Azoarcus sp. KH32C: one gene and its partners. The protein of the gene in region 2 interacts with the protein of the main gene of each other region in a pairwise test. Links are inferred from orthologs where the notes say so. Each region holds a gene or a part of one and is shown on either strand. Other genes may lie near its edges.

Region 1 (6,405 bases), on a different replicon or contig from region 2:
CTGGCCGCGCACGAAGGCGACCTGCAACGCGCTCCATCTCGCGCAGATCGCGGCGCGTCGCGAAGCCGGCCTTCCCGGCCGCGGTTCGTGTCGGGATGCGCTCACGCAGTTCGACGAGTGCGGCATCGTCGTCGTGTCGGCGAGTCCGGAGATCCCGGCCTTGCTCGCGGCTCACCGTTGGGAAGAGGCGTTCTGGGAGCGAAGGGGCGAACTGCAGGCAACGACCCGCTTCCTCGTCTTCGGTCACGGCACCTGGGACCAACTGCGGCAACCCTTCTTCGGCCTTTGCGCGAAGGCGATCTACCGCGGCGTCGACGCCGATTGGCTCGCGCTTTCGCCGGACGAACAGCAGGTGGAGGCCGACCGCTGGCTCGCACAGCATCTCACGGAGCAACTCGAAGACCTGTCGCCCCGCCGGCTCTTGCCCTTGCCACTGCTCGGCGTTCCGGGAGTGACTGTCGACAACGCCGAGCGCGAGTATTACCGCGATGTGCGCCAGTTCAGGCCGCTGCGCGAGCCCAGTCTCAAGCCTCGGTCTTCAGCACCCCACGACGGATCTGGTCGCGTTCGAGCGACTCGAACAAGGCCTTGAAGTTGCCTTCGCCGAAGCCTTCGTCGCCTTTCCGCTGGATGAACTCGAAGAACACCGGCCCGAGCACGCATTCCGAGAAGATCTGCAGCAGCAGGCGCTGCTTGCCGCCTTCGGTCGTGCCATCGAGCAGGATGCCGCGGGACTGCAGGGTGGCGGCGCTTTCGCCGTGGCCGGGCAGGCGCTCGTCGAGCATCTCGTAGTAGGTGGCGGGCGGTGCCGTCATCAACGGGACGCCGGCGGCGCGCAGCTTGTCGACAGTCGCAGGCAGGTCGTCGGTGAGCAGCGCCACGTGCTGGATGCCTTCGCCGTTGAAGCGCATCAGGAACTCCTCGATCTGGCCGCTGCCCTTCGACGACTCCTCGTTGAGCGGGATGCGGATCTTGCCGTCCGGTGCGGTCATCGCCTTCGAGGTCAGCCCGGTGTATTCGCCCTTGATGTCGAAGTAGCGGATCTCGCGGAAGTTGAAGAGGCGCTCATAGAAGCCCGCCCAGTAGGCCATGCGGCCGCGATAGACGTTGTGCGTCAGGTGGTCGATGAGCTTCAGGCCGTGGCCGGCGGGGTGGCGGTCGACGCCTTCGACGAAGCGGAAGTCGATGTCGTAGATGGATTCGCCGTCCTTGAAGCGGTCGATCAGGTACAGCGGTGCGCCGCCGATGCCCTTGATCGCGGGCAGGCGCAGCTCCATCGGGCCGGTCGGGATGTCCACCGGCTGCGCGCCGAGTTCGAGCGCGCGGCGGTAGGCGAGATGCGAATCGCGCACGCGAAACGCCATGCCGCAAGCCGACGGGCCGTGCTCCGCGGCGAAGTAGGCGGCGAGGCTATGGGGTTCGCTGTTGATGATGAAGTTGATCTTCCCTTGACGGTAGAGGACGACGTCTTTCGAGCGGTGGCGGGCGACGAGCGTGAAGCCCATCGCCTCGAACAGCGGTTCGAGGACGTTCGGTGTGGGCGATGCGAACTCGACGAACTCGAAGCCCATCAGTCCCAGCGGGTTTTCGAAGAGGTCAGCCATGGCAGTGCTTCCCGATTGCGTTGATGGAAGTGTCGACGTCGTCGGCGAGCGGCAGTTCGACCGATCGGCGTGAACCGGAGCAGGCGGCTAGTACATGCGATGCCGGAACAGCCAGCCCGCCAGGAGCATCGTGCCCGCACCGATCAGCGCCATGGGCCAGAACTGGTCGAACAGGATGTCGATCCCCGCTCCTTCGAGGAACACCTTGCGCAGGATGATCAGGAAGTAGCGCAGCGGATCGAGGTAGGTGAAGAGCTGCACGAGCCGCGGCATGTTGGCGATGGGCGTCGCGAAGCCGGACAGGATGACGGCGGGGACCATGAACAGGAAGGCGCCCAGCAGGCCCTGCTGCTGGGTGGCGGAGAGGGCCGAAATCAGCAGGCCGGTGCCGACGCCGGAGAGCAGGAACAGGAGCAGCCCGCCGTAGAACACCGGCAGGCGGCCCATGAAAGGCACCTCGAACCACTGGGTCGCGATCAGCAGGATCACCGTGGCCTGGATGATGCCGATGACGAGACCGGGCACCGTCTTGCCGATGAGGATTTCGGCGGGCCGCAGCGGGGTGACGAGCAGCTGGTCGAAGGTGCCTTGTTCGCGTTCCCGGGCCACGGTGAGCGCCGTCACCAGCATCGTGACCATCAAGGTCAGCATGCCGATGATGCCGGGGATGAAGAACCAGCGACTCTCCAGGTTCGGATTGAACCAGTCGCGGACCTCGATGCGTGCCGGCGGCCCGCGCAGGCCTCTCGCGGCGATCCAGTCGTCGTTGAAGCGGTCGACGACGGTGCGCACGTAATTGAGCGCGATCATCGCGGTGTTCGAGTTGCGGCCGTCGATGATGACCTGCAAGGGGGCAGGGCGCCCCGCCTCCAGGTCTGCGCCGAAGCGCGGCCCCACGTGGATCGTCACGAGCACTTCGCGTGCGTCGACGAGGGGCGCGATTTCGGCTTCGGACCGGATCTCGGCGACCTGGCGGAAGCTGGGGGCGCCGGTGAAGCGCGCCAGCAGCTCGCGCGAGGCGATGCCGCGGTCCTCGTTGTAGACGGCGTAATGAATCTGCTTCAGGTCGAAGCTCGCGGCGTAGCCGAACACCAGCAACTGGATCAGGGGCGGCACGATGAGCACTGTGCGGCTCTTCGGGTCCTTGAGCAGCGCGAGGAACTCCTTGTGGATGAGGGCGAGAATGCGTTGCAGCATCAATCCAGCCGCTTGCGGGAATTGCGCCAGGTGACGGTCAGGAAGATCGCCGCCATCGCGACGAGCGCGAGCGCGTTGGGAACGATCACCGACCACACGTTGCCGGCGAGGAAGAGGGTCTGCACGATCGATACGAAATAACGGGCGACGATGAGGTGCGTGATTGCCTGCACCACCGGGGGCATGCTGCCGATGTCGAAAATAAAGCCCGAGAGCAGGAAGGCCGGGAGGAAGGTGGCGATGATGGCGATCTGTCCGGCGACGAACTGGTTGCGGGCCAGCGTCGAGATCGTCAGCCCCATGCCGAGCGCAGCGAGCAGGAAAAGGCTCGAACAGAGCCACAGGACCCAGAACGATCCCCGCAAGGGCACCTCGAAGACCCACACGGCAAGCCCCACGGTGAGCAGCATCCCCCCGGTGCCGAGGATGAAGTAGGCCACGAGCTTGCCCACGAGCACCTCACTCATGCTGACCGGCGTCACCATGAGTCCTTCCATCGTTCCTCGCTCCCATTCGCGGGCCATGACGAGAGCCGTGAGCAGGGCGCCGATCAGCGTCATGATGATGGCCACGAGGCCGGGCACGAGGTAATTGCGACTCCGGAGCTCGCTGTTGAACCAGATCCGCGGTCGCAGATCGACGGGCATCTCCAACTCTTCGCCGCGTGCGGCCGCGAGGCTTCCCAGCCAGGTTCCCCATGCCCCCTTCACGTATCCCTCCACGAGGCGGGCGGTGTTCGCATCGACCCCGTCGATGACGAGCTGGATCGGCGCCCCGTCGGTCTGGCGCATCCGGCGCGAGAAGTCCGCCCGCAGGCGGACGATGGCCCTGACCTCGCCGGCTCGCAACGCCTGCTCGGCCACGGGCATCGAGTCCGCGACCCGGACTGCAAAATAGTGAGAGCCCTGCAGCGTGGCGAGGAAGTTGGCACTGTCCTTGGAAGGGGCTTCCGCCACCACCGCGATCGGCACGTGGTCCGCGTCCAGGGATACGCCGAAGCCGAAGAGCATCAGCAGGAAGATCGGCATCAGGAAGGCGATCGCGATGCTGCTCGGATCCCGCATGATCTGCAGGAACTCCTTGCGGACCAGGCCTCTAACGCGCATCGCGGCTCCGCCCCGGTTTTCGCTCATGCTGCCTCCTCGGTCGACGAGGCCTCGATCAGCTCGATGAAGGCATCCTCGAGACTGGGCTCGGGGTGCTGCGGGCTTCTTGCGTGGGCCTTGATCGCTGCCGGCTCGTCGGTCGCGAGGATGCGGCCGGCGGCCATGATCGCGAGCCGATCGCAGTATTCCGCTTCCTCCATGAAATGGGTGGTCACGAGCACCGTCACCCCTTCACGGGCCAGCGCATTGATGCGTTGCCAGAACTCACGCCGGGCGAGCGGATCGACGCCGGAGGTCGGCTCGTCGAGAAAGAGGATCTCGGGCCGGTGCATCAGGGCGCAGGCCATCGCAAGACGCTGCTTGTAGCCGAGCGACAAGTCGCCGCTGATCTGGTCGGCCGTCGTCGCGAGCGCGAACTCTTCGAGCGCCCAGGCGATGCGCTCCTGGCGGGCGGTGCCGACGAGGCCGTAGGCGCTGGCGAAGAAGTCGAGGTTCTGGGCGACGCTGAGGTTCGCGTAAAGCGAGAACTTCTGCGACATGTAGCCGATGCGCGCGCGTGCCGCGGAAGCCGCGCGGCGAAGGTCGAGCCCGGCCACCTCCAGATGCCCGGCGCTCGCCGGCAGCAGGCCGCAGAGCATGCGGAAGGTGGTGGTCTTGCCGGCGCCGTTGGCGCCCAGCAGGCCGAAGATCTCGCCACGGCGGATCTCGAAATCGACCCCGTCCACCGCCCAGAAATTGCCAAAGCGGCGCTTCGCCCCCGTCACGCGGATGACGGGTTCGTCGCCGTCGGCGCTTCCTTCCTGCATCGTGCCGTTCATCCGCGGCGAATGGACACGCCGGTCCTGGCCGCCGCGCAGCAGATCGATGAAACTGTCCTCGAAGCGCGGCGGCACCGGGCGCGCGTCGATGGCCGGATCTTCCGCGATCGCCTGCGGCAGCGCAGTGCCGGTCGTCACGACCCGCACGTGCTCCCCCTGGACGAGCGCGTCGACGATGCCCGCTTGCCCGTCCAGTTCGGCCTGCAGGTCGCGGTGGTGTGTGCCCGGTCGCGACACCGCCCAGGTGCGCCCCTTCATGCGCGCACTCATCGAGGCGGGCGGGCCTTGTTCGAGCACCTTCCCGTCGTGGAGGAGGATCACCTCCGCGCAGCGCTCGGCTTCGTCGAGGTAGGCCGTGGAGAGCAGCACGCTCATGCCTTCGTTCTGCACGAGCCGGTCGAGGATGGCCCATAGCTCGCGGCGCGACACCGGGTCGACGCCCACGGTCGGCTCATCGAGAAGCAGCAGACGGGGCGCGCGCACGAGCGTGCAGGCGAGGCCGAGCTTCTGTTTCATGCCGCCCGAGAGCTGGCCGGCGAGGCGCTGGGTGAATCTCGCGAGGCCGGTCATATGCATCAGTTCCGCGTAGCGTTCGGCGCGCGCCGGCGGCGGGATGCCTTGCAGGTCGGCGTAGAGATCGAGGTTCTCCTGGACCGTCAGATCCTCGTAGAGGCCGAAGCGTTGAGGCATGTAGCCGAGTGCGGCCTGAACCCTCAGCGCGTCCCGCGTCGAGTCGAGCCCGAGCGCGGTGACATGCCCGGCGTCGGGGACGAGCAGGCCGGCCGCGAGCCGCATGAAGGTGGTCTTGCCGGCGCCGTCGGGGCCGATCAGGCCGGTGACCGAACCGGCACGGACGCGCAGGCTGACGCCGTCGAGGGCCGTCACGACGCGGCCGCCGGCCCGGAAGGACTTATGCAGGTCCGCAGCGGCAAGGACGGCGTCGTCGGGCATCACTGGCCCTTCGCGCAGGGTCTCCCCTCGGGGGGCGGCTGGTCGTAGGCGATGGTGACCGTCACCGGCATGCCCTGACGCAGCTCCTCCTTGCCGTCGCACACGAAGACGCGCGCCTGATAGACGAGGCTCGTGCGTAGTTCCGGCGTCTCGACGTTCTTCGGCGTGAATTCCGCCGTCGGCGAGACGAAGCCGACCCAGCCCGCGTACTTGCGGTCGGGGTGGCTGTCGGTGGTGATCGTGGCTCGGGCGCTCGCGGGCACGCGGCCCAGGGCCTTTTCGGGGAGATAGACGCGGGCCCAGACCGGGTCCGTCAACGCGACCGTGAGCACGGTCTTTTGCGGCGAGGCCATGTCCCCCGGCTGCAGAACGCGGTTTTCGATCACGCCGTCGTCGGAAGCGAACAGCTCGCCTTCGGCGATGTCGTGCATCAGGCCCGCAATCGCGGAATTCTGTGCCGTCAGCGTCGCCTCTGCGGTAGCGAGGTCCTCCTTGCGCGGCCCGAGGACCGCGAGCCGGTAGGCTTCCTCGGCCGCTTTTAGCCGCTGCAGCGCGCCATCCAGGGCGTTCTTCGCGCTGTCGGCCTGCTGCTGGGAAACGAAGTGCCTGGCGACCAGATCGAGCTGGCGCTCATGGAACTGGTGCGCGTCGCGCGCCGCGGCCTGGGCGGCGTCGCGCTCGGCGGCCGCGCGCCTGATTTCTTCCGGGCGCGAACCGGTCCTGAGTTTG
Region 2 (6,649 bases):
TTGGCCATGCCGGCGAGGCCACCGGTCAGCTTGCCGACGACCTTGTTCTTGTGGGCGCGCAACGCGTCGATATCGACGGTCGGCTTCGCGAAGCTGATGCCGGCGGCCGACATATGCTCGGCCTCGTCCATCACCGCGGCGACGTGCAGCAGCGCCTTCGACGGGATGCAGCCGACGTTCAGGCACACGCCGCCGAGGGTCGCATAGCGCTCGACGATCACGGTCTTGAGACCGAGGTCGGCGGAGCGGAACGCGGCCGAATAGCCGCCGGGGCCGGCGCCGAGCACGAGCATGTCGCACTCGATGTCGGCACCGCCGGCATGGCTGGCAGCGGTCGGAGCTGCAGCCGGAGCAGCGGCCGGTGCCGCCGGGGCGGCAGCCGGAGCCGGAGCAGCCGCCGGTGCCTCAGCCGCCGCGGCGCCTGCAGCCTCGACCTTCAGCAGCACGGTGCCTTCGGCAACCTTGTCGCCGACCTTCACCAGCACTTCGGTGATGACGCCGGCCGCCGACGACGGAACGTCCATCGTCGCCTTGTCGGACTCGAGCGTGCAGATCGCGTCGTCGACCTTGATGGTGTCGCCGGCCTTCACGAACAGCTCGATCACCGGGACGGAATCGAAATCGCCGATGTCCGGAACCTTGACTTCAACTTGGCTCATGGCGCGGCCTCCTTACAGCATGACCCGACGGAAGTCGGCCAGCAGTTGAGCGAGATAGACGTTGAAGCGGGTCGCGAGCGCGCCGTCGATGACGCGGTGGTCGGCCGTCAGCGACATCGGCAGGGTCAGGCGCGGCACGAACTGCTTGCCGTCCCACACCGGCTTCATCACCGACTTGTTGACGCCGAGGATCGCGACTTCCGGCGCATTGACGATCGGCGCGAAGTAGGTGCCGCCGATGCCGCCCAAGCTGGAGATCGTGAAGCACGCACCGGACATGTCGGCCGGGCCGAGCTTGCCGTCGCGCGCCTTCTTCGCGAGCTCGCCGGATTCGGCGGCGATCTCGAACACGCTCTTCTTGTCGGCGTTCTTGATCACCGGCACGACGAGCCCGTTCGGCGTGTCGGCGGCGAACGCGATGTTGAAGTACTTCTTGTAGATCAGGTTGTCGCCGTCGAGCGAAGTGTTGAACTCGGGGAATTGCTGCAGCGCGCGCACCGACGCCTTGATGATGAAGGCCAGCATCGTGAGCTTCTTGCCGGACTTCTCATACTCCTTGTTCATCTGGACGCGGAAGGCTTCGAGGTCGGTGATGTCGGCGTCTTCGTGATAGGTCACGGCCGGGATCATCACCCAGTTGCGGGCGAGGTTCTGGCCGGAGATCTTCTTGATGCGCGACAGCGGCTTGGATTCGATCTCACCGAACTTCGAGAAATCGACCTTCGGCCAAGGCAGCAGGTCCAGCCCGCCGCCCAGGCTCGCGCCCGCGGCAGCCGGGGCGGCCTTGCCCGGAACGACGCCGGTCTGCATCGCGCCCTTCACGAAGGCGGTGACGTCTTCCTTCAGGATGCGGGCCTTCGGACCGGTCGCCTTGACCTGGGCGAGATCGACGCCCAGTTCGCGCGAGTAGGCGCGCACCGACGGGCTCGCGTGGACCTTGCCGCCGAGCGTGACGGCCGACGGGGCCGCGGGGGCGGCGCCCTGCGGCGGCGCGGACAGTGCCGACTGGCTGAACGCCGCGGTCGATGCAGCCGGGACCGCGCCCGACGGGGTCGAGGCCGGAGCCGGAGCGGCAGCCGGTGCCGGAGCAGCGGCCGCGGCCGGCGCGGCGCCAGCGCCTTCGACGACGATCAACACCGTGCCCATCGACACCTTGTCGCCGACCTTGACCTTCACTTCCTTGACGACGCCGGCGGCGGACGACGGCACATCCATCGTCGCCTTGTCGGATTCGAGCGTCGCGATCGCATCATCGACCTTGATCGTGTCGCCGACCTTCACGAAGAGCTCGATCACCGGCACTTCCGAGAAGTCGCCGATGTCCGGCACCGCGACTTCGACCGGGCCTGCGGCGGCGGCAGGTGCTGCAGCCGGAGCAGAGGCTGGTGCCGGAGCGGCAGCAGCCGGGGCAGGGGCGGCAGCGGGCGCCGGCGCAGCGGCAGGCGCTTCGGCCTTCGCGCCGTTGGCCGTCTCGACCTTGATCAGCGCGACGCCTTCCGAGACCTTGTCGCCGACGCCGACCAGCACTTCCTTGACCACGCCCGCGGCGGACGACGGCACGTCCATCGTCGCCTTGTCCGATTCGAGCGTCGCAATCGCGTCGTCGACCTTGATGGTGTCGCCCACCTTCACGAACAGTTCGATGACCGGCACCGCGTCGAAATCGCCGATGTCCGGGACTTTCACTTCAATGATTTGGCTCATGTTCTAGTCTCCCTCGCTCTCTCAGACGCTCATCGGGTTCGGCTTGTTGGGATCGAGGTTGTACTTCAGCAGCGCGGCGGCCACTTTTTCGCGCTCGATCAGGCCGTCGTCGGCGAGCGCCTTCAGCGCGGCAACCGTGACCCAGTGGCGATCCACTTCGAAGAAGTGGCGCAGCTTCTCGCGGGTGTCGGAGCGGCCGAAGCCGTCGGTGCCCAGCGTCACGTAGGTGCCCTTGACGAAGGGACGGATCTGCTCGGCGAACATCTTGATGTAATCGGTCGAGGCGATCACCGGGCCGGTCGCGTCCTTCAGGCATTTCGCGACATGCGACAGGCGCGGCGCTTCCATCGGGTGCAGCATGTTCCAGCGCTCGGCATCCTGGCCGTCACGGGCGAGTTCGTTGAAGCTCGGGCAGCCCCAGATGTCGGACTCGACACCCCAGTCGTTCTTCAGCAGGTCGGCCGCGGCGATGACTTCGCGGAAGATCGTGCCGGAACCGAGCAGTTGCACGCGCAGCTTGCCTTCACCGCCCTTACGGAACGCGTACATGCCCTTGACGATGTCGGCTTCGGCGCCGGCAGGCATCTCGGGATGCTCGTAGTTCTCGTTCATCACCGTGATGTAGTAGTACACGTCCTGCTGCTCGGCGAACATCCGGCGCATGCCGTCCTGCACGATCACCGCGACTTCGTATTGGAAGGTCGGGTCGTAGCTGACGCAGTTCGGGATCATGTTGGCCATCACGAGACTGTGGCCGTCTTCGTGCTGCAGGCCTTCGCCGTTCAGCGTGGTGCGGCCGGCGGTGCCGCCGATCAGGAAGCCGCGGGTACGCTGGTCCGCAGCCGCCCAGCACAGGTCCATCGTGCGCTGCAGGCCGAACATCGAATAGAAGATGTAGAAGGGCACCATCTGCACGCCATGCACCGAGTACGCGGTGCCGGCGGCGATCCAGTCGGCCATCGCGCCGGCTTCGTTGATGCCTTCCTGCAGCACCTGGCCGGTCTTCGATTCCTTGTAGAACATCAGCTGGTCATGGTCTTCCGGCACGTAGTTCTGGCCTTCCTGGTTCCAGATGCCGTACTGGCGGAACATGCCTTCCATGCCGAAGGTGCGCGACTCGTCCGGGACGATCGGCACGACGTGGCGGCCGATCTGCTTGTCCTTGAGCAGGGTGTTCATGATGCGCACGATCGCCATCGTCGTCGACAGCTCGCGGCCTTCGCCCGAGGCCTTCAGCAGCGCGGCGAAGTTGTCGAGCGCGGGCACCGGCAGCGGATCGGCCTTGCGGCGGCGCTGCGGCAGGAAGCCGCCGAGTTGCACGCGGCGCTCCATCATGTATTTGTATTCGGGCGAGTCCTCGGCGAACTTCAGGTAGGGCAGTTCGGCGATCTTGTCGTCCGGCACCGGGATGTCGAAGCGGTCGCGGAAGCGGCGGATGGCCTCTTCGTCGAGCTTCTTCTGCTGGTGCGAGATGTTCATCGCCTCGCCGGCCTGGCCCATGCCGAAGCCCTTGACGGTCTTGGCGAGGATCAGCGTCGGCTGGCCCTTGTGCTCGACCGCTGCCTTGTAGGCGGAGAAGATCTTGAACAGGTCATGGCCGCCACGGTTCAGGCGCCAGATTTCCTCGTCGGTCCAGTCGGCGACCATCGCCTTCAGTTCCGGCGTGTTGAAGAAGTGCTCGCGCACGTAGGCGCCGTCCTTGGCCTTGAAAGTCTGGTACTCGCCGTCGACGCATTCCATCATGCGCTTCTTCAGCAGGCCCTTGGTGTCGCGGGCGAGCAGCGAATCCCAGTGCGTGCCCCACACGAGCTTGATGACGTTCCAGCCGGCGCCGCGGAATTCCGCTTCCAGCTCCTGGATGATCTTGCCGTTGCCGCGCACCGGGCCGTCCAGACGCTGCAGGTTGCAGTTGATCACGAAGACCAGGTTGTCGAGCTTTTCACGCGCGGCCATGCCGATCGCGCCCAGCGATTCGACTTCGTCGGTCTCGCCGTCGCCGAGGAAGGCCCAGACCTTGCGGTCCTGCGCCTTGGCCATGTCGCGCGAATCCATGTACTTCATGAAGCGCGCGGCGTAGATCGCGCACAGGGGGCCGAGGCCCATCGACACGGTCGGGAACTGCCAGAAGTCCGGCATCAGCCAGGGGTGCGGGTAGGACGAGATGCCCTTGCCGTCGACTTCCTGGCGGAAGCTGTCCATCTGGTCTTCGGTCAGGCGACCGAGCATGAAGGCGCGTGCATAGACGCCGGGGACCGAGTGGCCCTGGAAGAAGATCAGGTCGCCGCCGTGCTCGGCGGTCGGGGCGCGCCAGAAGTGCGAGAAGCCCACGTCGTAGAGCGCAGCCGCGGACGCGAACGATGCGATATGGCCGCCGACGTTGGTGTGCTTGTTGGCGCGAACGACCATCGCCATCGCGTTCCAGCGGATGTACGAATGGAGCTTGATCTCCATGTCCGGGTTGCCCGGGTACTTCGGCTGCTGTGCGGCGGGGATGGTGTTGATGTACTGGGTCGTTGCCGAGTAGGGGATGTCGATGCCTTCCTCGCGGCCGGCCTCGATCAGCTTCTCGATCAGGAAATGCGCGCGGTCCTGGCCTTCATTGGCGACGACGGCCTGGAGGGCGTCCAGCCATTCCTGGGTTTCCAGGGTGTCGGGGTCCGATTGCAGCGTTACGTTGGGTGTCGCGGCCATGCTCTGTCTCCTCAAACGTTGAGCCCAGCTGTTAGCGAATCCCGCTTTCGTGAAGCGGGCGAAGTTAAAACCGTGAGTTGCCGATTCCGATGATCAGCGACGGTTTTCACACTATAAAATCACTTTTCAGGATGCGCAATAACTTTTTTCCCCGAACGCTGCGCAGACGATGACGCGGCCGTTCGGTGGTTGGCGGAAAAACGTCCAAAGCGGGCGGCCGCAAAGGAGGCGAGCGAACGCCAACGGGCGCCTGCGAAGGCGCCCAAAACGGGGAAAATCAAGAAAGCGCGGAAAAGCGGAAAAAAATCGGCCGGGAGATGGAGAGGGAGGGAGAGGATTTTCTCCCGGCCGATCAGGAAAAGCGGCGGATGCCGCGCGCATCATTGGCGCGATGCCCGGCGGCGGTCCTCGTCGTAGGCGAACACGACTCGCCCATTCTGCACTTCGCCCATGAATATGTCATGGACGCTGTTGATGGTCTCGTGGCGTTCCTTCGAAAACGGGCGGTTGTAAGTCATGATGACCCCCTCGACCCTTTCTTGCAGGTTTTCGAGCGCCTCGCGGATTCGATCGCCGTCGGTGCTGCCGGCCTGACGGATCGCGGCCGCGAGCAGAAGCATGGAATCATACCCTTGCGCAGCGGCCGGTGGGACCGGAATGCGCGCGCTTCCGGTGGCGTTTTTCCATGCGTCGAGGAAGGCCTTGCGGCGAGGCGTCGTCGGCTCGGGGATGAAGGTCTGCGGCATGCGGGCGCCTTCCCCGTTGGGGCCGGCATTGTCGATGAAGTTCGACATCGCGAGCGTCCAGCTGCCGATCAGCGGCACATGCCAGTTGAGGCGGGCCATGCCGTTGACGATCTGCGCGAGCTCGGGGCCGATGCCGTAGGTGAGGATCGCCTCGGCGCCCGCCTGGCGCGCCCGGCGCAGCTGCGAACTCATGTCGGGCTGCGGGATCTGGAAGCGCTCGACGGCGACCGGCACGATGTTGCGCTCGCTGAGCGTCCTTTCGAGGTCCTCGCGGCCGAGTTGGCCGTAGTTGGTCGCGTCGTGGAAGATCGCGACGCGCCTGATGCCGCGGCGGTCGACGGCCTCGGCGACGATCATCGCCGCCTGCAGCGTGTCGCTCGCCGAGACGCGGAAGACGAAGTTGTCCGGGTGCTGCGGCGGCAGGAACTGTTTGGTGATCAGCGATCCGGTCGCCACCGAAGTAACGATCGGAATGCGCGCCTGCTGGTAGAAGCGCTGGCTCGCGAGCGCGACGCCAGTGTTGGCGATGCCGAGCCCTGCGACGACGTGTTCGCGGTCGATGAGTTCCTGCACGACCTGGGCGCCGCGCTCGTTGCGTGCTTCGTCGTCGCGTTCGACGAGTTCGACCGGGCGTCCGAGCACGCCGCCGCCGGCGTTGATTTCGGCCGCAGCGATGCGGATGCCCTCGCGCATCGAAATGCCCATCGGGCTCGACCCGCCCGTGAAGGGGCCGGACACGCCGATCCTGAGCGGGCCGGCAGGGCTCGCCGGGGCGGCCGCGACGGAGGGTTCCGCGAGGGATACGAGGCACAGAAGCGCAACCAGGAGGCGCAGCACGCTGGAATCACT
Region 3 (6,144 bases), 400 kb from region 2 along the record:
AGCGCGAGCAATGTCGTCGGCCCGTCCATGCCCGGCATCATGACGTCGAGCAGCAACAGATCCGGCGAAAACTCCGGCGCCTTCGCGACCGCTTCGCGACCGGATTCGCACGACTCCAACGTGAAGCCACCCAGCGATTCGAGTGCCATCACGGCGATCAGCCGGATGTCCGGCTCGTCTTCAACGTAGAGAATCTTCTTGAGGTTCTTCATGCTCATTTCGCGTCACCGAAGGAAGACTCTGGAGGATCTGCGCCTGCAAGGTTCCGAGCAGGCGTGCATTGTCCGTATTCGACTTGACCAGACAGGCCGCAAAATGTTGCGCGTCGTATTGCGAAACGTCGCTTGCCGAAAAGACGACAATGCGCGGCGGTGGGGTCTGTGCGGAGATCAGCGGCAGGAGCTCCCACCCCGAGCCGTCCGGTAGGGCGAAGTCGAGGATGACCAGATCGTAGACGTGTTCGGCCAGCTTGCGGTGGGCGGTATCGAGGTCGGGAGCGTGGTCGAAGTCCGCCAGGTCCTTGGCCAGCTCGGAGATGAAGCTAAAGACGTCCGCATCGTCCTCGATGTGCAGGATTCTTTGCCGCGCCGGCGGGCTGTCCGCCTGCCTTTCGCGGATCGCGTCCGTGCTCACGCTGCTGCGCAGGACTCGTAGCAGCCGTTGTTGGTCGATCGGCTTCTGCAGCCAGTCCGCAACGGCCATTCCGCCTCCCAGGCGGGCCTTGCCCTCGTCCGCGCGTGCGGAAACGACAACGATGGGCAAGTGGTGAAGCGCTTCGATGTCGCGCAACTCCCGGATCAGGGCGATGCCGTCCTGGTCGGGAAGGGCGATGTCGAGGGTCATCGCGTCGTAGTGGTTGCCGGCCAGCATCCGCCTGGCGTGCTCGGCGTCGACCGCAATGTCGGCGCGATACCCGGCTTCCTCGAGCATGTAACGGATCAGCGCTGCGGCGTCCGGATCGTCTTCGCAGATGAGGATGCGCGAGGCGTCCTCGCCGCCTTTGTCGCCGAAGGGCTCGTTGTGGGGCAGGGCGGCCAGTTCAAACCAGAAGCACGCTCCGCTGCTGGAGCTGTCGTAGCCGATGCGTCCGCCCATCCCTTCGATGAGCGAGCGCGTGATGGCCAATCCCAGCCCGCTGCCACCCTTCTGGCGCGTGTTCGAGGCATCCGCCTGGGAGAATTTCTCGAAGATGCGCTCGCGGAAGGTGTCGGGGACACCCGGGCCCCGGTCGCGGACGCTCACCCGGGCCGAGCCCTTACATCGCTCCAACGAAACTTCCACCGTGCTGCCCGGAGGCGAGAACTTGGCGGCGTTTGATAACAGGTTGGCAAGGACTTGTGCCAGACGGTCGGGGTCTGCGTAAACGCTGGCTTCGGTCGGGTCGCCGGTCAGTTCGATTTTCACGCCGAGCTCTTCCGCATAGGCCCGATTGGCCTCGATCGCCTGCCGGATCAGCGGAAGCAGCGGCTGCGCACCGAAGGCGAAATTCATCTTTCCGGACTCGACCTTGTCGATGTCGAGGATGTCGTTGATCAGCCGCACGAGCCGTTCGCTGTTCCGGTGAGCGACGTCGATGAGCCTGGCGGCCTGCGGCGGCAGCGCCCCGGCCAGCCCGCCGGCGATCAAACCGAGCGAGCCGCGGATCGACGTCAGCGGCGTGCGCAGTTCGTGGCTGATCGTCGAGATGAATTCCTTCTTGATGCGCTCGGCCTCCTTGCGCGCGCTGATGTCGCGCACGATGCCCGTGAAGAATCGATGCTCCCCGAGCACGGACTCGCTGACCGAGAGATCCATCGGAAATTCCGTGCCATCCTTGCGCCGGCCGACCACTTCGCGCCCGGTTCCGATCACGTGCGGCACGCGGGTCCTGATCAGTCGGCGGATATAGCCGTCGTGTTCGCTGCGAAACGGTTCCGGCATCAGCATGTTGACGTTGCGGCCGATGACCTCGGCGGGCTCGTAGCCGAAGATGGTCGCGCCGGCCGGATTGAAGGATTCGACGATGCCGCCTTCGCCGATCGTGATGATTCCGTCGTTGGCGGTATTCACGATCGCCCGCAGCCGCTCTTCGTGGCCACGCAGCGCGCCGATCGCTTCTTCGAGGCGGGTGCGGCCGAATTCGCCCTGTACGAGATTGCCCAGGTCGCGCAACAGCGCGCGTTCTTCGGCGTCGAGGCGACGCGGCGCGCAGCCGATCAGGCAGAGTGTTCCGACGCGGTAACCGTCCTGGGTGGAAAGCGGCGCCGCGGCGTAGAAACGGATGTTCGGAGGCCCTGCGACCAGCGGGTTGTCCGCGAAGCGAGGGTCGTCAAAGGCGTCCGGAACCTCGAAGATGTCCGGTGCCAGGATCGTGTGGCCGCAAAACGAGATGTCGCGCGGCGTTTCGGTCGCGTCCAGTCCCTGGCGGGACTTGAACCACTGGCGGTCGTGGTCGATGAGACTGACCAGCGCGATGGGCACGTCGAAAAGTCGCCGCGCGATCCGCGTGATCCGGTCGAAGCGCTCCTCGGGCGGTGTGTCGAGCAAGTCCAGCGTGCGCAGGGCCTCCTGGCGCTGCGCTTCGTCGGGCGGCATGGGCGGGACTTGCATCTGGGCTCCCGGTCAGGTCAAGGCGGGGCTGGCGCTCCGACTATGCTGTCATTGTAGTGCGGGTCCAATGCGAAGTGGTTCGCCTTGCTCACCTTGGGTATCAGCGGGCGCGACGCAGTACGCAGCTTACATAGGCCTGGCCGTCCGGCTGGGCGTTGTTGCGCTGTGCGTTGAACATGGTTTCGCCGAGACACTCAAGCACGTCGTGCAGCGCCTGGTGCTGGTCGTCCCGCTGCCGCAGGCAGGCTTCAAACGCGGCGCGCAGCCCAGGCGGCTGGTCGATCGACAACTGCTCGGCGATTGCCAGATGCAGTGACAGGTGGAGGAAGGGGTTGATCTGGCCGTCGTCAGGCGAAAACTCCCTTGCGACCGAATCGGGGTCATCGAGCAGCGCGTGGTATTCGGGATGCAGCTGGATCAGGTCGGTCGCCATGTGCTCGAGCGGCGTCTGCACTTCCTGGGCGCGATACTTGCGCCAGCTTTCGATGAAGAATTTCCGGACTTCATCGCGGGTTGGATTGAACATTGTTCCCTCGGTTGATGATGGGTCAGGCGGTCTTGTCCCGGAATTCGCACAGGTCGCGTACAACACATTCCGGGCAGCGCGGCTTGCGGGCTGTGCACACGTAACGGCCGTGTAGGATCAGCCAGTGGTGGGCGTCGAGCAGGTACTCCTTCGGCACCCGTTTCATCAGCGCCTCCTCGACGGCCAGTACGTCCTTGCCCGGCGCCAGCCCCGTGCGGTTGGCGACTCGGAAGATATGGGTGTCGACGGCCATCACCGGCTGACGGAACACCGTGTTGAGCACGACGTTCGCGGTCTTGCGCCCGACTCCCGGCAGGGCTTCGAGTGCTTCGCGGTTGGCGGGGACTTCGCCGGCGTGGCGTTCCAGCAGCAGGCGCGACAGCGCGACGACGTTCTTCGCCTTGTTGCGGTACAGGCCGATCGTCTTGATATGGCTCGCGACGCCTTCCTCGCCCAGCGTGATCATCTCTTCCGGCGTCGGCGCGGCGGCGAACAGGCCGCGCGTAGCCAGATTGACGCTCTTGTCCGTCGCCTGCGCCGACAGCACGACAGCCACCAGCAACTGGAAGGGCGTGCCGAATTCCAGTTCCGTGGTCGGCGTCGGATTCGCCTCGGCAAGCCGGCGGAAGAATTCGCGAATGGCGTCGCGCTTCATCGTCATCGGCGGCTCACGAAGCAGCCTTGGCGGTCGCGAGGCTGCGATCGTCGGTTCCCGGGCCGGCCGCTTTGCGCTGTGCCGCGCGGCTGCGGATCCAGTTGGAGAGGGCGATCAGGCATCCGAGCGTGAAGAACGCACCGGGCGGCAGGATCGCGATCAGGAAGCCCGGATAGTCCTTGCCCAATACGGCAATCGCCGAGGCCCCGGGGACGATCATCTCGATGCCGGCGAACAGTGTTCCGTTGCCCGCGAGCTCGCGCAGCCCGCCGAGCACGGCCAGCAGGCAGACGAGGCCCAGTCCCATCATGACGCCGTCGACGGTCGAGGAGAGCGGATCGTTCTTGGCCGCGAAGGCTTCCACGCGCGCGAGCACGATGCAGTTCGTGACGATCAGCGGGATGAAGATGCCGAGCACGAGATACAGGTCATGGAAGTAGGCGTTGAAGGCCAGGTCGACCATCGTCGTGAGGGACGCGATGATCAGGATGAATACCGGAATGCGGATCTCGTAGGGGATGAGATTGCGCAGCGAGGCCACGGCGAGGTTGGACATTGCCATCACCAGCACCGTCGCGAGGCCAAGGCTCGTCGCATTGACCACGCTGGTGCTGATCGCAAGGATCGGACACAGGCCCAACAACTGCACCAGGCCCGTGTTCTGCCGCCACAGGCCGTTCCAGGCACTTTCACGAAAGCGTTCGAGATTCATCGCGAAGATCCTTCGTCAGAGTGTCGCGCCCGGTTGAGCGGCGAACAGTGCATCCCGATGCGTGCGGGCGAACTCCAGCGCCCGCCGCGTGGCGTTCGTCACCGCGCGCGCGCTGATGGTCGCTCCGACCCGATAGGCGAAAGCGCCCCCATCCTTGCCAAGCGACCATTTCTCCGGGCCCACTCCATCCAGCGAGAGGCCCGCGAACTGCCCGATCCAGGGCTTGTCCTTGCTCCGGTCCTTGCGTGGATCGATGTAGTCGCCAAGGCCCGGCGTTTCCTTGTGCGTGACGACCCGAACGCCGCTCAGCGTCCCTTCGGCTGCCACGGCGACGACGAGCTGGATGCGTCCCGCGTAGCCGTCGGTCGCGATCGTTTCGAGGACCAGAGCGGCAGGAGCGCCGCCACGTCGCGCGCGATACACCCGTCCGCCCTGATCGAGGCCGAGCTGCGGCGTCGGTCCGAGCGTGACGTAGTCGTCGAGCAGCGCGTTATCGTAGGTGGATGGCGGCAGCACCTCGTTGATCAGCCGCATCTTGCCTTCCTGCGCGGACGCTTCGATTGCCGGCCGCGTGGCGTTGTAGGTCGCGGCCATCGGTGCGGTGAAGGCGATCGTGAATAGCACCAGGATGCTTGCGGTCCGTGCCGAGGTCCGGCCGGCGGTGTAGCGTTCGCTCATCGCGCCTTGTCCTCGCGGTGGCCGAATACCGGCGGTTGCGTCTTCATGTCGATCAGTGGAACGCAGATGTTCATCAGCAGGACGGCGAAGGCAATCCCGTCCGGGAAGGCACCGAACGCGCGGATCAAATAGGTCAGGATCGCGATGCCGGCCGCGAAGATCAGTTTGCCGCGCGGCGTCGTCGCGCCGGAGACCGGGTCCGTCACGATGAAGAAGGCCGCCAGCATCGTGCCCCCGCTCGCCAGATGGAAGAGTGGTGACGGGAACTGCCCCGGATTGGCCAGCCAGAACGCGCCCGCGATGAGCGCAAGCGTCGCGAGGAAGGCGACCGGCATGTGCCAGGTGATGATCCGTCGGGCCAGGAGAAAGAGTCCGCCGACAAGATACCCGAGCGAGAGCCATTCCCATCCACGGCTTCCGAACTGGCCGAAGGCCTTTTCGGAAAGAATGGTGGCAACGGTGCCGCCGCCCGAGCGCAGGCCGGTCCGCATCGCATCCAGCGCCGTCGCGCCGGTGATCGCGTCGAGCTGACGCTCGCCTCCCAGCACGAGATGGAGCTGAGTGGCGAAATCGAGTTGTCCGACGCCGGGCCATTGAGACATCAGCGACGGAAACGCCACGATCATCGCGCAAAAGGCCACCATCGCCGGATTGAACGGGTTCTGCCCCAGTCCGCCGTAAAGCTGCTTGACCGCCACGATGGCGATCAGCACCCCGAGAACGGTCCCCCACCAAGGCAGGATCGGCGGAAAACTCAGCACGACCAGCCAGGCCGTGACGACCGCCGACAGATCGGACAAGGCGGGTGCGAGCGGCCGTCCGCGAAGCTTGAGCACCAAGGCTTCGCCGACGAGCGCGGCAATCGTCGCAAGCAGCAGATTCACCAGCACGATGGCGCCGAGCTGCCAGACATAGAGGGCGATGGCGGGGAGCAGGGCAAGCAGCACGGCGAGCATGACGCTCGTGACGCTTGCCGGTTTGCGG

The links.
Region 1: the proteins of aceE (region 2) and AZKH_RS24330 interact in binary tests that used the Escherichia coli proteins (3 or more experiments, as listed by UniProt). The link is inferred for Azoarcus sp. KH32C from one-to-one orthologs.
Region 3: the proteins of aceE (region 2) and nth interact in binary tests that used the Escherichia coli proteins (3 or more experiments, as listed by UniProt). The link is inferred for Azoarcus sp. KH32C from one-to-one orthologs.

What each region holds. Positions count from the first base shown.
Region 1 is NC_020548.1:329,776-336,180, reverse strand. Bases 3,304-6,303 are described here. They hold AZKH_RS24330 (ATP-binding cassette domain-containing protein), read right to left. Parts: upstream 5,677-6,303; coding sequence 3,931-5,676; downstream 3,304-3,930. Other genes in these bases: AZKH_RS24325 (efflux RND transporter periplasmic adaptor subunit), read right to left, coding at 5,676-6,303; AZKH_RS24335 (ABC transporter permease), read right to left, coding at 3,304-3,934. Outside these bases: AZKH_RS24350 (DUF3025 domain-containing protein), read left to right, coding at 1-592; hppD (4-hydroxyphenylpyruvate dioxygenase), read right to left, coding at 525-1,604; AZKH_RS24340 (ABC transporter permease), read right to left, coding at 1,692-2,801; more of AZKH_RS24335, read right to left, coding at 2,801-3,303; more of AZKH_RS24325, read right to left, coding at 6,304-6,405. UniProt on the Escherichia coli protein: Part of the ABC transporter complex YbhFSR that could be involved in efflux of cefoperazone. Probably responsible for energy coupling to the transport system.
Region 2 is NC_020516.1:1,608,660-1,615,308, forward strand. Bases 2,185-5,428 are described here. They hold aceE (pyruvate dehydrogenase (acetyl-transferring), homodimeric type), read right to left. Parts: upstream 5,055-5,428; coding sequence 2,385-5,054; downstream 2,185-2,384. Other genes in these bases: aceF (dihydrolipoyllysine-residue acetyltransferase), read right to left, coding at 2,185-2,363. Also shown: lpdA (dihydrolipoyl dehydrogenase), read right to left, coding at 1-659; more of aceF, read right to left, coding at 672-2,184; AZKH_RS07125 (ABC transporter substrate-binding protein), read right to left, coding at 5,435-6,637. UniProt on the Escherichia coli protein: Component of the pyruvate dehydrogenase (PDH) complex, that catalyzes the overall conversion of pyruvate to acetyl-CoA and CO(2).
Region 3 is NC_020516.1:2,010,290-2,016,433, forward strand. The notes cover bases 1,955-4,693. They hold nth (endonuclease III), read right to left. Parts: upstream 3,771-4,693; coding sequence 3,138-3,770; downstream 1,955-3,137. Other genes in these bases: AZKH_RS08845 (PAS domain S-box protein), read right to left, coding at 1,955-2,589; AZKH_RS08850 (DUF1841 family protein), read right to left, coding at 2,690-3,115; AZKH_RS08860 (electron transport complex subunit E), read right to left, coding at 3,784-4,482; AZKH_RS08865 (RnfABCDGE type electron transport complex subunit G), read right to left, coding at 4,498-4,693. Outside these bases: AZKH_RS08840 (response regulator), read right to left, coding at 1-218; more of AZKH_RS08845, read right to left, coding at 181-1,954; more of AZKH_RS08865, read right to left, coding at 4,694-5,160; AZKH_RS08870 (RnfABCDGE type electron transport complex subunit D), read right to left, coding at 5,157-6,144. UniProt on the Escherichia coli protein: DNA repair enzyme that has both DNA N-glycosylase activity and AP-lyase activity. The DNA N-glycosylase activity releases various damaged pyrimidines from DNA by cleaving the N-glycosidic bond, leaving an AP (apurinic/apyrimidinic) site.